2 regions of the Idiomarina sp. genome follow, and region 2 is predicted to be linked to the other one. Evidence: predicted binding sites of a transcription regulator. Region 2 holds the regulator's gene; the other holds the start of a gene.

Region 1 (8,168 bases), 590 kb from region 2:
TAACACATCGTTAGAGCCATTACCTAAGGTGATTTGATGAGTATCCACGCCCTGCAATTCGGCCAGCTTACTTTTTAAGTAAAAACCATTAGCGTCGGGATAACGAATCAAGTCCGACAACTCGCCCTGCAATGCAGTGCGAACTTTTTCACTTAAACCGAGCGGGTTTTCATTAGACGCCAGTTTCACCACGTGTGACAAACCCAGTTCTCGTTGCAGTTCGTCCATCGGTTTACCGGCCTGGTAAGGCTGTAACTGACGAACGCCCGGGTTAGCTGCTGCGGTTGCATCAAAACGTGCCATAGTCATCATTACCTTTATTGTTTTTTTAAGCTTTACGTGCAAACTCATCCATAAAATCGATAAGCACCTTAACGCCTTCCAACGGCATCGCATTATAGAGGCTGGCTCGCATGCCACCGACAAAGCGGTGTCCCTTCAGCCCCATTAAGCCAGCTTCTTTCGCCTCGGCTAAAAAGCGCTCATCAAGGCGCTCATCCGCTAGCTGGAAAGGAATATTCATTATCGAGCGGTAATCCGGGTTAACCTGATTACGATAGAAATCTGACCCATCAATGTAGCTATACAAGGTGCTCGCTTTTTGGTGATTAGTTTGACCCATCGCCGCTAGGCCACCCTGCTCTTTTAGCCATTTAAACACCAACCCGGATAGATACCAGGCAAAGGTGTTTGGTGTGTTGTACATTGAGTTATCTTTCGCCTGCAACTGGTAGTCCATGATCGAACTCAGTTCAGGCTGCGGGTTACCGAGCAGGTCTTTTTTTACAATCGCAATAGCGAACCCGGACGGTCCAATATTCTTTTGTGCGCCGGCATAGATAACCCCGAAGCGGCTAACATCCAGCGGTTCGGCCAAAATATTCGATGACATATCCGCTACAATGGGAGCATCCACATCAGGGATATCATGCAATGCGATACCGTCAACTGTTTCATTAGGACAATAATGAAAGTAGGCAGCATTGTCTGACAGCTTCCATTGATCGCGCGGAGCAATGGCCTTGCCCTGTCCGGTTTCCTGGTTACCTGCGACAACGTTTACAGCGCCCACATACTTTTGCGCTTCGCGTATGGCATAACCTGACCAAATACCACTGTCCAGATAGTCTACCGTAGATGTTTTAGAGGCGATATTTTGCGGTACGGCGGAAAATTGACCACGTCCGCCCCCTTGCAGAAACAGCACTTCGTAGCCATCAGGTACATTTAGCAAGTCGCGCAGATTTTGTTCTGCTTGTTTAGCCATTGCTACGTAAGCCGGGTCCCGGTGTGAAAACTCCATCACCGAAACGCCGGTATTATTCCAGTTTAATAACTCAGACTGCGCCTGCTCCATGACCACTTTAGGGAGCATGGCAGGGCCGGCAGAGAAATTAAAAACACTATTACTCATCAGCACTTTCCTGTCCGGCTTCCGCGTCGCTGTCTCCCGCATCATGCTCTTCGCTATTAGGCTGTTCACCGTCAATAGCCTCGGTCAGCACTTCGTCCTCGTCAATTTCATCGATACGTTGTAAACCAACCACTTGTTCGTCATCGCCTGTGCGAATTAAGCGTACACCCTGGGTGTTACGACCCACGGTAGACACTTCGTTAACACGAGTGCGCACTAGCGTGCCTTTATTACTGATCAGCATAATTTCGTTGCCATCAATAACTTCCATAGCACCGACTACAATGCCGTTGCGCTCACTGACTTTTATTGATACCACGCCCTTGGTAGCGCGCGATTTAGTCGGATAATCACCAACGGGTGTACGTTTACCATAGCCGTTTTCGGTTACCGTAAGAATCGCAGCCTCGGCTTCTTCGTAAGTACGCGGAACAATCAGCGAGACAACCCGTTGTCCATCCTCTAACCGAATACCACGCACACCGGTAGCAGTACGACCCATCGAACGCACTTGATCTTCTTTAAAGCGAACGACTTTGCCGGCATCCGAGAACAACATAATTTCTTGTTCGCCATCGGTGATATCAACACCAATAAGCTCATCACCATCATTTAGATTTAGTGCAATAATGCCACCGTTACGTGGGCGCGAATATTCAGGTAATGGCGTTTTCTTAACGGTGCCGTTTTTGGTCGCCATAATGACGAACTTGTCTTCCGGATAATCCCGGGTCGGCAGAATAGCGGTAATGCGTTCATCCGACTCCAGCGGTAACAAGTTTACAATCGGTTTACCGCGAGACGCGCGACTTGCCAATGGCAACTGGTAAACCTTCATCCAGTAAATGCGACCATAGGTTGAGAAGCACAAAATCGTATCGTGGGTGTTTGCTACCCATAGTCGCTCAATGAAGTCTTCGTCCTTCATTTTAGTGGCCGCTTTGCCTTTGCCGCCACGGCGTTGTGCTTCGTATTCGGTCAACGGCTGATACTTGACATAGCCTTCGTGCGACAGTGTCACCACAACGTCTTCTTCGTTAATCAGGTCTTCCATACTGATGTCGTGCGCCGCCGCTGTTATCTCGGTTTTACGCTCGTCACCAAAGTTGGCCCGTACTTCGACCAACTCTTCGGTAATAACTTCCATTAACCGTTCGCTGGAGCGCAAGATGTGCAATAGCTCCGCGATTTGATCAAGAATGCCTTTATATTCTTCGAGAATTTTTTCGTGCTCGAGACCGGTTAGTTTATGCAAGCGCAAGTCAAGAATGGCCTGAGCCTGTTCTTCAGTCAGGTAATAGTTGCCGTCACGAATACCGTATTCTTCCGGTAAATGATCAGGACGTGCCGCATCAACGCCAGCACCCTCGAGCATCGCTGCCACATGACCCAACTGCCAGCTGCGCGAGGTTAATCCCTGCTTAGCTTCTGCCGGCGTCGGTGAGTGACGAATTAATTCAATAACTTCATCGATATTAGCCAGCGCAATAGCCAGGCCTTCTAATATGTGCGCACGCTCACGGGCTTTGCGTAACTCATAAACCGAGCGGCGGGTAACAACCTCGCGACGATGACGCACGAATGCGTTGAGCATGTCATACAGATTAAACAGTTTTGGCTGGCCTTTATCCAGCGCCACCATGTTAATGCCGAAAACAACCTGCATCTGGGTATTGGCATACAAGTGATTCAATACCACTTCAGCAACATCCCCACGCCGAATTTCGATAACGATGCGCATGCCGTCTTTATCTGACTCGTCACGCAGACCGCTGATACCCTCGAGTCGTTTTTCTTTGACTAACTCGGCGATCTTCTCGATTAAACGTGCTTTGTTAACCTGGTACGGTATTTCCGTCACGATAATGCTTTCGCGGCCGGATTTTTCGTCTACTTCAACTTCGGCTGTGGCGCGCAAGTGAATGCGTCCGCGCCCTGTTTTATAAGCTTCAATAATGCCTGAACGACCGGAAATACTCGCTGCAGTCGGGAAGTCAGGACCCGGAATGAATTCCATCAGCTCATCGATAGTGATGTCCGGGTTTTCAATTAACGCCAAGGTACCGTTAATCACTTCGTTAAGGTTATGCGGCGGAATATTGGTGGCCATACCAACCGCAATACCTGAGGAACCATTAACTAAAAGATTCGGAATACGTGTCGGCAATACATCAGGAATGCGCTCGGTACCGTCATAGTTATCAACAAAATCAACGGTTTCTTTATCAAGGTCCGCTAACAGCTGATGCGCAATTTTTTCCATTCGAATTTCGGTATAACGCATCGCCGCAGCAGAGTCGCCGTCGACTGAACCGAAGTTACCCTGACCATCGACCAAGGTGTAACGCAATGAAAATGGCTGTGCCATACGAACAATCGTATCGTAGACCGCCGAATCGCCGTGCGGGTGATATTTACCGATAACATCACCGACCACACGCGCTGATTTTTTATAGGGCTTGTTAAAGTCATTACGCAATTCGTTCATCGCGAACAAAACGCGTCGGTGAACCGGTTTAAGACCATCGCGCACATCCGGTAACGCACGGCCGACAATGACACTCATCGCATAATCAAGATAAGAACTCTTGAGTTCGTCCTCGATATTAATGGGTGACACTTCTCTGGCAAGATCGCTCATACTGTTGTCCCTAAATCCCTAACAAAATGGCTAACTATTCTGTTTTTATATTGATCTAGCCATTGTACCCATCCGCATGCATGATCGCACCCTCTTTTTAACATTCCTTTGCTGCGGTATGCTATGCGGCACAATGACCGACCGAAGGCGGCGTTAAGCCGGTATAGAAATGATTCAAAATGACCAAAAAAACGTCAATCAAAACGTCGATCCGGCAGAAATCGAAAAGTTTTCAGCGATAGCTTCACGCTGGTGGGATACTGAAGGCGAATTTAAGCCCCTGCATAAAATCAATCCCTTGCGTTTGGACTTTATCGAACAGCATGTCGGCGGTCTATTTGGCAAGCAGGTTGTTGATATAGGCTGTGGCGGTGGTTTACTGACTGAGGGAATGGCTCAACGCGGCGCGAAGGTACGCGGTATCGACTTAGCTGAGCAATCACTGCAAGTTGCGCGCTTACATGCGCTCGAAAGTGAGTTAGACATACCCTACGACTGTATTGCCGCTGAAGACTTTGCTGAACAACACAGCGCTCAATTTGACGTCGTCACCTGTCTGGAAATGCTCGAACACGTGCCCGACCCCGCATCGATTGTCGGTGCCGTAAGCCGTCTGGTTAAGCCCGGCGGTAAGGTGTTGTTCTCTACCCTGAACCGTAACGTTAAAAGCTGGCTGTTAGGCATTTTCGCTGCTGAACATGTACTTAAATGGGTGCCCAAAGGGACCCACGACCATCAGCGTTTTATCAAACCATCTGAGCTACTGGCAATGACTGACCGTTATGGATTGCAGGCAAACGCAATCAATGGCATCGTCTACCATCCGTTACAGGGCTTTAAGCTAAGCCAGCAAGACGTTGACGTTAATTATATCGTTGCGCTGACTAAGCCAGGCGCTTAAACGATAGCGAAACTAAAAGGGCAAACATGACTAACGCAGTTAACGCGGTGCTGTTCGACCTCGATGGCACACTATTAGATACCGCTCCTGACCTGGGTGCGGCACTTAATCACGTGTGCAGATTACATCAACGGCCGCAAGTCAGTGCAGAGCATTTTACCCCTTTTGCCTCGCATGGTTCCCGTGGCCTGCTGAATTTAGTCTTTGACCAGGATATTGCCGGCGACGAAACTAAGCTGCCTCAATTAAGGGAGCAGTTCCTGAGCTATTACAACGATAATATCGCGGTTCATACGCGCCCGTTCGATGGTATCGAGAACCTGTTAAACGCGCTCGATAGCGCAGGCATAAAAACGGCTATCGTCACCAATAAACCAGAAGCACTAACCCAACGTCTGCTCCCTTACTTTGACGCATTTGATCATATCGAAGTCGTTGTGGGCGGCGATACCCTGGACGTAGCAAAACCGCACCCTGAGCCCTTGCTACACGCGGCTAATGCCTTGCAGGTAGATGCCAGCCGGTGTCTATACGTAGGCGATGCCGAACGTGATATTCAAGCCGGTATTAACGCCGGCATGGCGACGGTTCTGGCCGCTTACGGTTATATTAGTGATGACGACCAGCCACAACGCTGGGGTGCGGATTACGTTATTCAAACACCGGCAGAACTATTAGATATCTTATCTATCACCGCCTTAGCGACTTAATTAGTAAGGTAAAGCGTTTTGCTTAGAATATCGCTTTCTAAGAAAGAATTTTAAAAGATAAAAAAATTATAAATACGCAAACGCAAGTGGCTTAAGCGTTTCGACAACCTATCGTAATTTGCAACCAATATTTACACATAATTTCATCTAATTTGACTTGATCGTTGGGTGCGTTACTTCTAGCATACTGAATATCCCAACACCCCTAGATATTGTGTTCATTCGTTAATCAGTGAGGAATTTACACAATATCTTGTGGTTACAACAACATAACAAATAGATAAGAGTCGGCGCTAAAATGAACGATCAACTATTCGTCACTAAACGTAATGGTGAACGCGAACCATTAAACCTCGATAAGATTCACCGTGTCATCATGTGGGCTGCCGAAGGCCTTCACAATGTGTCAGCCTCTCAGGTAGAAATTAAGTCTCATATCCAGTTTTATGATGGGATAAAAACCGAAGATATTCATGAGACGATTATCAAGGCGGCTGCTGATTTAATTTCGGAAGAAGCACCTGACTATCAATACATGGCCGCGCGTCTGGCTATCTTCCATTTGCGTAAACGTGCCTATGGCAAGTTTGAACCGCCACGCTTGTATGACCACGTAAAAAAAATGGTGGCCGAGCATCGCTATGACGAACATCTGTTAACTGACTTCAGTGAACAAGAGTTCGATCAAATGGACGAGATTATCGACCATTGGCGCGATATGAACTTCTCTTACGCGGCGGTAAAACAGCTCGAAAACAAATATCTGGTGCAAAACCGCGTCACCGGCGATATCTATGAAAGTGCGCAGTTCTTATATATTCTGGTTGCAGCATGCTTGTTTGCTAATTATCCAAAAGCAACTCGCATGGACTACATTAAGCGCTTCTATGATGCCACCTCGACATTCAAAATTTCGTTGCCGACGCCTATTATGTCGGGTGTTCGTACACCAACCCGTCAGTTTTCGTCGTGCGTATTAATCGAAACCGGTGACAGCCTGGATTCTATTAACGCCACTGCCAGCGCCATCGTTAAATATGTATCGCAACGCGCAGGTATCGGTATCAATGCGGGTCGAATCCGTGCTTTAGGCAGCCCTATTCGCAACGGCGAAGCATTCCATACCGGTTGTATTCCCTTCTATAAATACTTTCAGACAGCGGTTAAAAGCTGCTCGCAAGGTGGTGTTCGGGGCGGCGCTGCTACCCTCTTCTACCCCTTGTGGCATCTGGAGGTAGAGAACCTACTGGTATTAAAAAATAACCGCGGGGTCGAAGAAAACCGAGTTCGCCACCTGGATTATGGTGTGCAATTTAACCGCGTTATGTACCAGCGCCTGATTAAGGACGATTTCATCACCTTATTCAGCCCATCCGATGTACCGGGGCTTTACGATGCATTCTTTGAAGATCAGGACGAGTTCGAGCGTCTGTATGTTAAGTACGAACAAGACGACAGCATTCGTAAAAAACGCATTAAAGCGATTGAGTTGTTCAGCTTATTCATGCAGGAACGTGCCAGCACAGGCCGCATTTATGTGCAAAACGTTGATCACTGCAATACGCACAGTCCATTCGACTCTAAAGTAGCACCTATTCGCCAAAGTAACCTGTGCTTAGAGATCGCGTTGCCAACTAAGCCATTGAGCCACGTTAATGACGAAGAAGGCGAAATCGCGTTATGTACTTTGTCAGCGTTTAACCTGGGCAAGATCGAAAAACTGGAAGACTTTGAAGAGCTATCTGATTTGGCGGTACGTGCGCTTGATAGCTTACTCGATTATCAAGAGTATCCGGTACCGGCAGCATACAACGCCACCATGAATCGCCGCACCCTGGGTATCGGCGTTATTAACTTTGCCTACTACCTGGCTAAGCACGGCGTTAAGTACTCTGATGGTTCGGCTAACTCTCTGGTGCACCAAACCTTTGAAGCTATCCAGTTTTATCTGATGAAAGCATCGATGAATTTAGCCAAAGAAAAAGGCCAATGTCCTAAGTTTAACGAGACGACTTATTCTAAGGGGATTATGCCAACCGATACCTATAAAAAGGATCTGGATGCATTCTGTAACGAACCTCTGCATCTGGACTGGGATCAGTTGCGTAAAGATATTCAGCAGTATGGTATGCGTAACTCGACCTTGTCAGCATTGATGCCATCAGAAACCTCATCGCAAATTTCCAATGCCACCAATGGTATTGAGCCTCCACGCGGCTTTGTCAGCGTTAAAGCCTCTAAAGATGGCGTAACCAAACAAGTGGTGCCGGATTACGAAAACCTAAAAGACAAGTACGAGCTGCTTTGGCAGATCCCGGATAACAAGGGTTACCTGCAATTAGTCGGAATTATGCAAAAGTTCGTTGATCAGACTATCTCGGCGAACACTAACTATGACCCGAGTAAGTTTGATGCCGGCAAAGTACCTATGAAGCAATTGCTACAGGACTTGTTAACAGCATACAAGATGGGCGTTAAAACATTGTATTACCACAATACCCG
Region 2 (8,168 bases):
GCCTTAACCTTATCCGAGCAGACGGTTGCAACGCTGGGTTTTAAGCTGGTCAGCCAGCGCAATATGATTTTACTGGCTGTCGCGCTACTGGTGGCCGGTAGCGTGGTCAGTGCAGGTATCATCGGCTTTATCGGTTTGCTGGCGCCCCATTGTATTCGTTTGTTGGGTGAGCAGCACCCACAGCGAGTGCTGTGGTTAAGTGCGCCTGCCGGTGCCTTGTTGCTATTGAGTATGGATATTATCACGCGCGTGATCAGTGGGCCGCGCGAACTGCCCGTCGGTATAGTCGCTGCATTAGTGGGGGCGCCGCTGCTGATTGCGCTATTGATGCGTCAATATCGACAGCAGGTCATTTGATATGGCGTTACTCGAACTTTCCGATATTCGTGTAGAGGGCTTGTCGGCACCGCGGCTGCAGAGTATCAATCTAACCCTGCACAGCGGACAGTTAGTTGGTGTTATCGGTGCCAATGGAGCCGGCAAGAGTAGTTTGCTAAAAGCTATCGCCGGGCTGTTGACGCCTGCCACGGGTCACGTTGCTATCGACCAGCAGCCGATGCAGCAAATGTCTGCCCGGCAAAAAGCTGAAGTTATGGCTTACTTACCGCAACGGGAACAGCCGCAGTGGGATGTCAGCGTTATTGAATTGATAAAAATTGGTTTATTGCAGCACCGGCTGAGCAGCAGCGAGCAACAGCTTAGGATTGACCAGGTCGTCACTGAATGTGACTTAGTGGACTTGTCAGCGCGTGCATTATCTACTTTATCGGGTGGCGAGCAGCAACGCGCACTGCTGGCACGGGCGTTAGTCGGACAACCGAAATTGTTATTGTGCGATGAGCCGACCAGTGCGCTGGATATTAATCATCAGCTACATACTATGCAATTACTGCAACAACGCAGCGGCCAGGGCCAGTTGGTACTTTGCTGTCTGCATGATTTGCCACTAGCGGCACGTTTTTGTGATCAGTTGGTGTTATTAAACGAAGGCAAATTGATTGACGTTGGCGCGCCGGCTAAGGTGTTATCAGATGATAATTTAGCGCAGGTGTTTGGCATAAAAGCACAGTGGTTTTGTGAAGACAGCGGCGTGGCCTGGTTGCCACAGCCGCTGTGAATAGCGCTTAATTAACCAATCGGCTTATATTTAATGCGGTGTGGCTCCATTGCCTGCTCACCGAACTTATCTTTCATGTAGGCTTCATAGTCACTGTAGTTACCTTCGTAGAAGACCACTTCGCCTTCGTCACGGTAATCCAGAATATGGGTTGCGATACGGTCAAGGAACCAACGGTCGTGCGAGATGACCATGACTGAACCCGGGAATTCCAGAATCGCTTCTTCCAGCGCGCGTAAGGTTTCGACATCGAGGTCGTTGGTTGGCTCATCCAGCAACAGCACGTTGCCACCCGCTCGCAATAACTTAGCCAAGTGGACGCGGTTGCGCTCACCACCCGACAACTCACCAATACGTTTTTGCTGGTCGGTACCGCGGAAGTTAAAGCGACCAACGTAGGCGCGGCCATTAACTTCAAAGTTACCAATTTTAAGGATATCGTTACCGTCGGTGATTTCCTGGAATACCGTTTTGCTGTCATCCATGTCATCGCGGAACTGATCAACGCTGGCTAATTCAACGGTTTCACCTATCTCGATGGAGCCGCTATCCGGTTGTTCCTGACCATTGATCATGCGGAATAAGGTTGATTTACCGGCACCGTTTGGACCAATGATACCGACGATAGCGCCTTTCGGTACGCTAAAGCTCAGGTTGTCGATAAGCTGACGGTTTTCGTAGGCTTTGCTAATACCGTTAACGTCGATAACTTTATCACCCAAGCGTGGACCGGGCGGAATGAACAGTTCGTTAGTTTCGTTACGTTTTTGGTAATCACCGCTTTGCAATTCTTCAAAGCGGTTAAGACGTGCCTTGCTTTTAGCCTGGCGGCCTTTCGGGTTAGTGCGTACCCACTCCAGCTCTTGTTTGATGGTGCGTTGGCGCGCTTTTTCCTGGCGCTCTTCCTGTTCCAGGCGTTTCTCTTTTTGCTCCAGCCAGCTGGAGTAGTTGCCTTCCCAGGGGATGCCATAACCACGGTCCAGCTCCAGGATCCAGCCGGCAACATTGTCGAGGAAATAACGGTCGTGGGTAATGGCTACCACGGTACCGTTGTAATCGTGCAGGAAGCGCTCCAGCCAGGCTACAGATTCAGCATCTAAGTGGTTAGTTGGTTCGTCCAGCAACAACATGTCAGGTTTGGACAGCAGCAGGCGGCAAATGGCTACGCGGCGACGTTCACCACCGGATAAGTTGCCAATTTTAGCATCCCATTGTGGTAACCGCAGGGCATCCGCTGCACGCTCCAGAATGTTATCAATATTGTGGCCGTCTTTCGCCTGCAATAATGCCTCTAACTCGCCTTGTTCTTTTGATAGTGCGTCAAAGTCAGCGTTTTCATCCGCATAGGCAGCGTAAATCTCATCCAGCCGGGTTAGCGCCTCTTTAACATCGGCAACGGCTTCTTCAACCGTTGCTTTTACGGTTTTTTCTTCGTCCAGCTGCGGCTCTTGCGGCAGATAGCCAATTTTAATACCGGCTAGCGGGCGCGCTTCGCCCTCAAAGTCCTGATCAACGCCGGCCATAATGCGCAGTAGCGTTGATTTACCAGCACCGTTTAAACCGAGTACGCCGATTTTAGCGCCCGGGAAAAATGATAATGAAATATCTTTTAGAATCGTCTTTTTGGGGGGAACAACCTTGCTCACCCGCGACATAGAATAAATGTATTGCGCCATGCGACGAACAATCCTTGCATTGCTGTAAAAAGTTGTCCCTAGTTTAATGCCAAATGGGGTAAATGCCCAAATTTGTTTGATGAGTCTAACTAGGCATTAGTTGTCGTTTTAGGTTAAAATGGCGGCACTATTGAGTCGTTAAGATTCGCAGTCATGATGGAAGTTAGCCATCGCAAACCGTTAAGTGGGAGCTGTAATGCAAAAATCGCAACACAATATCGCTGAATTTGATGCTGAACTTTGGGACGCTATGAGCAAAGAAGTCGAGCGTCAGGAGCAACACATTGAACTGATCGCATCAGAAAACTACACCAGCCAGCGTGTGATGGAAGCTCAAGGCTCGCAGTTAACGAATAAGTATGCCGAGGGTTATCCGCATAAACGCTACTATGGTGGCTGTGAATACGTTGATATCGTAGAGGACCTGGCGATTGAGCGCGCCAAAGAGCTATTCGGCGCCAAGTACGCTAACGTACAACCGCACTCGGGTTCACAAGCCAACACGGCTGCGTTTATGGCGTTGATGGAAGCCGGTGATACTTTTCTGGGTATGAGCCTGGCGCATGGTGGCCACTTAACTCACGGTTCAAGTGTTAACTTCTCGGGCAAACTCTATAACGCGGTGGCTTATGGTCTTTCCGAAGAGACTGGCGAAATTGATTACGAAGAAGTTGAGCGTTTAGCTAAAGAACACCAGCCTAAAGTTATTGTTGCAGGTTTTTCAGCCTATTCCGGTATTGTCGACTGGCAGCGTTTTCGCGAAATTGCTGATGCAGTCGGCGCCTATTTATTGGTTGATATGGCACACGTTGCCGGTTTGGTTGCCGCAGGTGTTTATCCTAGCCCAATACCATTCGCAGACGTGGTCACCACCACCACACACAAAACGTTAGCCGGACCGCGTAGCGGCCTGATTTTGTCGGGTAAAGACGACGAAAAACTGCACAAGAAATTGAACAGTGCGGTATTCCCGGGCAATCAGGGTGGTCCACTGATGCACGTGATTGCGGCTAAAGCGGTCGCATTCAAAGAAGCCTTGCAGCCTGAGTTTAAGAGCTATCAAGAGCAGGTGCTGAAAAATGCCAACGTGATGGTCGAAACACTGCAGCAGCGTGGTTATAAAATTGTTTCAAACGGTACTCAGAATCATCTGTTCCTGGTCGATTTGATCGATAAGGATATCACCGGTAAAGATGCTGATGCGGCCTTAGGTCGTGCGTTTATCACGGTCAATAAAAATGCTGTGCCTAATGACCCGCGGTCGCCGTTTGTGACCTCAGGGTTACGTCTGGGAACACCGGCCATTACCCGTCGCGGTTTTAAAGATGCTGAGGCAAAACAGGTGGCAAACTGGATTTGTGATGTCTTAGACGATATTAACAACGAAGACACGATCAACGCAGTGCGTGAGCAGGTTAAAGCGCTGTGTGCAAATTTTCCGGTTTATAAATAACGCGGCAAGCTAAACGGAGAACACCGATGCACTGTCCATTTTGCGGCACCCAAGACACAAAAGTGATTGATTCGCGACTGGTCGCGGATGGAGCATCGGTGCGCCGGCGGCGCGAGTGTAATCACTGCAAGGAGCGTTTTACTACGTTCGAAACAGCTGAGTTGATTATGCCGCGCGTGATCAAATCTGACGGCAGCCGGGAACCTTTTAACGAAGATAAACTTCGCAACGGCTTGCTAAGGGCACTGGAAAAACGTCCGGTAAGCCTGGAACTGATGGAACAGGCGATTAATAAAATTAAGTCAGCCATACGTGCTACCGGTGAACGCGAAATCAGTAGCGACTTCATTGGTAATCAGGTAATGGATAACCTTAAGCAAATTGATAAAGTGGCTTATGTTCGCTTTGCTTCTGTCTATCGCTCGTTTGAGGATATTCGCGAGTTTGGCGAGGAGATAGCGCGCCTTAATGATTAGCGAGCAAAGTCAGCTTGACCACCAGATGATGCATCGGGCGCTGGAACTCGGACGTCGCGGCATCCTGACCACGTCGCCAAATCCAGCAGTCGGTTGTGTATTAACGCAAAATAACCGTATTGTCGGCGAAGGCTGGCACCAAAAAGCCGGGCAAGCTCATGCCGAGGTGAATGCCATCACTGCGGCCGGCGTCGAGGCGAAAGGTGCTACCGCTTATGTCACCCTTGAACCCTGCAGTCACTTTGGCCGCACCCCACCGTGCGTTAATGCATTGATTGATGCTCAGGTTAAGCGTGTGGTGGTGGCGATGCAGGATCCTAACCCGCAGGTTGCGGGAACAGGTATTGCCAATTTGCGGAAGGCCGGCATTGAAGTGCAGGTTGGTGTGTTAGAGGACGCCGCTAAAGCCTTAAATCCGGGTTTTATTCACCGCATGACGACCCAATTGCCGCTGTTACGATTAAAAATGGCAACGTCGTTAGATGCCAGAACCGCATTAGCCAATGGCAAAAGTCAGTGGATTACCTCAGCGGCCGCGCGCTCAGATGTACAATTTTGGCGTGCCCAGGCCGATGCAATTTTGACCGGTGCTGATACGGTACTGGCAGATAATCCAAGGTTAACGGTGCGGGCAGAACAGTGGCCGGCGACGAGAGAGCTGCCGACGCCGCTAAAACAGCCGATTCGGGTAGTCATTGACGGCCAGAATCGTATTCATGACGATTTGCAATTATTTGCCTCGGAGGCACCGGTATGGTTAATACGCCATACTGAGGCTAATGCCAGCCGCCACCCGCATTGTCACCAGGTCATCGTTAAAAAGAGCGCTGATAATAAAATAGATTTACATGATGCCATGCTGGAGCTGGCGCTGCGCGAGGTTAATTTAGTCTGGACTGAATGTGGTGCGAGCCTGGCCGGTGCGTTGTTGCAACAACAGCTGGTGCAGCAACTATTTTTATATCAATCCACGCAGCTATTAGGCCCGACTGCCAGGGCTGCTTTGGAGCTCGGGGAATTTACAGAACTGTCTCAAGCGCCGCAATTTATCATCACAGATCGGCGCACTATTGGCAGCGATAATCGTATTATTGCGACGCCAAAACAGGAACAAAAATAAGGGTAACTATGTCACTGCATACCACAGAAGAAATTATTGAAGATATTCGTCAGGGCAAAATGGTTATCCTGATGGATGACGAAGACCGTGAAAATGAAGGTGATTTAATTATCGCAGCGGACTGTGTTACACCCGAAGCGGTTAATTTTATGGCACGCTACGGCCGCGGTTTGATTTGCCTGACGTTAACGGAAGAGCGTTGTAAACAACTGAACCTGCCACTTATGGTCGACAAAAATAACGCACCTTATGCGACTAACTTTACGGTTTCTATCGAAGCTGCGGAAGGCGTGACCACCGGAATTTCAGCGGCCGATCGGGCTAAAACGGTTAAAGATGCGGTGGCCAAAGATGCGAAACCTGAAGATCTGGTGATGCCGGGTCACATTTTTCCGCTAAAAGCCAAGCAGGGTGGGGTATTGAACCGCGCCGGTCACACCGAAGCGGGTTGTGACCTGGCCAGGCTGGCAGGCTTTGAGCCGGCCTCGGTTATCGTTGAAGTACTCAACGAAGACGGCACCATGGCGCGTCGCCCGGATTTAGAAAAGTTCGCCACAGAGCATGATATTAAAATCGGCACCATCGCAGATTTGATCGAGTATCGCTCGATGAAAGAAAAAACCGTAACCCGGGTTGCTGAATGTCGGTTACCGACCAGTGCCGGTGAGTTTACCCTGGTAACTTATCAGGACTCGATTGATCAACAGGTTCACCATGCTTTGGTGCATGGCGACATTGACGCAGACAAGCCGACCAATGTGCGAGTGCATTTGCAGGACACCTTTCATGATACCTTGCTAACCGAGCGTGCCGCAAAACGCAGCTGGCCAATTTACAAAGCGATGAAATACCTGGCAGAAAACGATGGCGTGCTGGTGATTATTGGTCGTCAGCAAAGCGCTGATGATATCATCGCACAGGTAAAAGAGTTCGAAGCGCAGGACCACGGCGAGCATCAACCGACAGCGTCAGCTTCTAATGCGTCGCGCAACGTAGGACTGGGTTCGCAAATCCTTGCCGACCTGGGTATTCACCAAATGCACTTGATGAGCTCACCTAAACGCTATTCGGCGTTGTCAGGTTTTGGTCTTGAGGTTGTCGACTTTATCGAAGACAAGTAACTTGCGCCTAAGGCGCAAGTCACCTTCTTGTGCAAGGGAACACTTAATCCATGCTGGCCTGCTTTTTCTACGATAAAGCCGTTCATGGCGTAAATTTCGGTAGGACGTTGATTGTCAACGTCCACCAGCATGGATGAGCGATTTTTGGCGGTGGCGTTAATCACCGCATCCACCCTCTGTTGGGCCGAATCAAAATCAATGTCCTGACCCTCAGCGGCAGCTACTGCTATAAACTCCTCAATTAAAGCATCTTTCTCAGCCCGGAAGCGTGATTCCGCCAGCGCGCCGTTATTAACCCGGTATATTGCCGTTAATGGATTGATAACACAGTTAATTAGTAGCTTCTGCCACTGGCGTCGCTGAATGTCTTCAACCACAGATAAGGGGGCAAATGCAGTTTTGAGCAGCTGCTGAATTGTGTCGGGTAATAATTGTTGCTGATTAACCGCAGACTGAGCCAACCAACTCTCGCCATCGCCGTTTTTTGTTATCGCGTAACCATCGCGGCTTGCGGCCTGTGTGGTCAATAGCGCAAACAGCGGACGCTTGCTGGCAATATCTGACATGCCATTGTGGCTTATAATTACCGGGCAATTAGCATCAATGTTGAGCTGGTCGAGGCGCTGCAATGCATTGCTGAGGTCATAAGATTTAACTGCCAGTATAACCGCATCGATGCGTTGCCCGGCCGAAAAAACCGGAGTTTGGTAATGCCGGCAGCTGCTTCCTTTAGTCAACGACCAATCGATGCAAGTGTGCTGCGCTGCTGTTCGTGTCAACCAATGCACTGACTGTTGCTGTTCAAGCAGGCCTGCCCCGATCAAACCACTGATTGCCCCGGGACCTGTCACCAGCCAATTCAACTTTGAGCTTGTTTCAGCGTTCATCGCGCAAGCTCTCTAAGTGAGTCAGGGTATGGCGGATATGCCACAAAAATGCCAGGCTGGGTAACACCATAATTGCGGTTAAGAAGAAGAATAACGCCCAGTTACCATCCAGTGCATCGACAACCGCGCCACTGTATGTGGATAACAATGTTCTGCCTAAGGTTCCCAAGGATGCCATCAGCGCATATTGTGAGGCAGTGAAAGTGCGATTACAAAGTAGGCTGATAAAGGCGACAAAGGCGACTGTTGACCAGGCGCTGGTAAAGCCGTCAATAATTACCGCACTCAAAAACAGCGATTCGCTAGGTCCGGCAAAAG

Evidence for each region. Region 2 encodes NrdR, which represses ribonucleotide reductase genes. Its sites were predicted from a motif close to AAACACNANATNTNGTGTTT; they were not measured.
Region 1: a site for NrdR is predicted at 5,908-5,927, ahead of nrdA (class 1a ribonucleoside-diphosphate reductase subunit alpha). Genes of this name have one in related genera too.

Annotation. Positions count from the first base shown of each region.
Region 1 is NZ_CP080268.1:887,661-895,828, reverse strand. Features, by position in the region: gene hisC (histidinol-phosphate transaminase) at 1-303, opposite strand, end outside; gene serC (3-phosphoserine/phosphohydroxythreonine transaminase) at 329-1,414, opposite strand; gene gyrA (DNA topoisomerase (ATP-hydrolyzing) subunit A) at 1,407-4,055, opposite strand; gene ubiG (bifunctional 2-polyprenyl-6-hydroxyphenol methylase/3-demethylubiquinol 3-O-methyltransferase UbiG) at 4,225-4,956, shown strand; gene gph (phosphoglycolate phosphatase) at 4,983-5,666, shown strand; gene nrdA (class 1a ribonucleoside-diphosphate reductase subunit alpha) at 5,965-8,168, shown strand, end outside.
Region 2 is NZ_CP080268.1:301,885-310,052, forward strand. Features, by position in the region: gene KZ771_RS01480 (iron ABC transporter permease) at 1-357, shown strand, start outside; gene KZ771_RS01485 (ABC transporter ATP-binding protein) at 359-1,117, shown strand; gene ettA (energy-dependent translational throttle protein EttA) at 1,129-2,793, opposite strand; gene glyA (serine hydroxymethyltransferase) at 2,990-4,246, shown strand; gene nrdR (transcriptional regulator NrdR) at 4,273-4,722, shown strand; gene ribD (bifunctional diaminohydroxyphosphoribosylaminopyrimidine deaminase/5-amino-6-(5-phosphoribosylamino)uracil reductase RibD) at 4,715-5,842, shown strand; gene ribBA (bifunctional 3,4-dihydroxy-2-butanone-4-phosphate synthase/GTP cyclohydrolase II) at 5,851-6,963, shown strand; gene KZ771_RS01515 (2-dehydropantoate 2-reductase) at 6,906-7,850, opposite strand; gene KZ771_RS01520 (MFS transporter) at 7,840-8,168, opposite strand, start outside.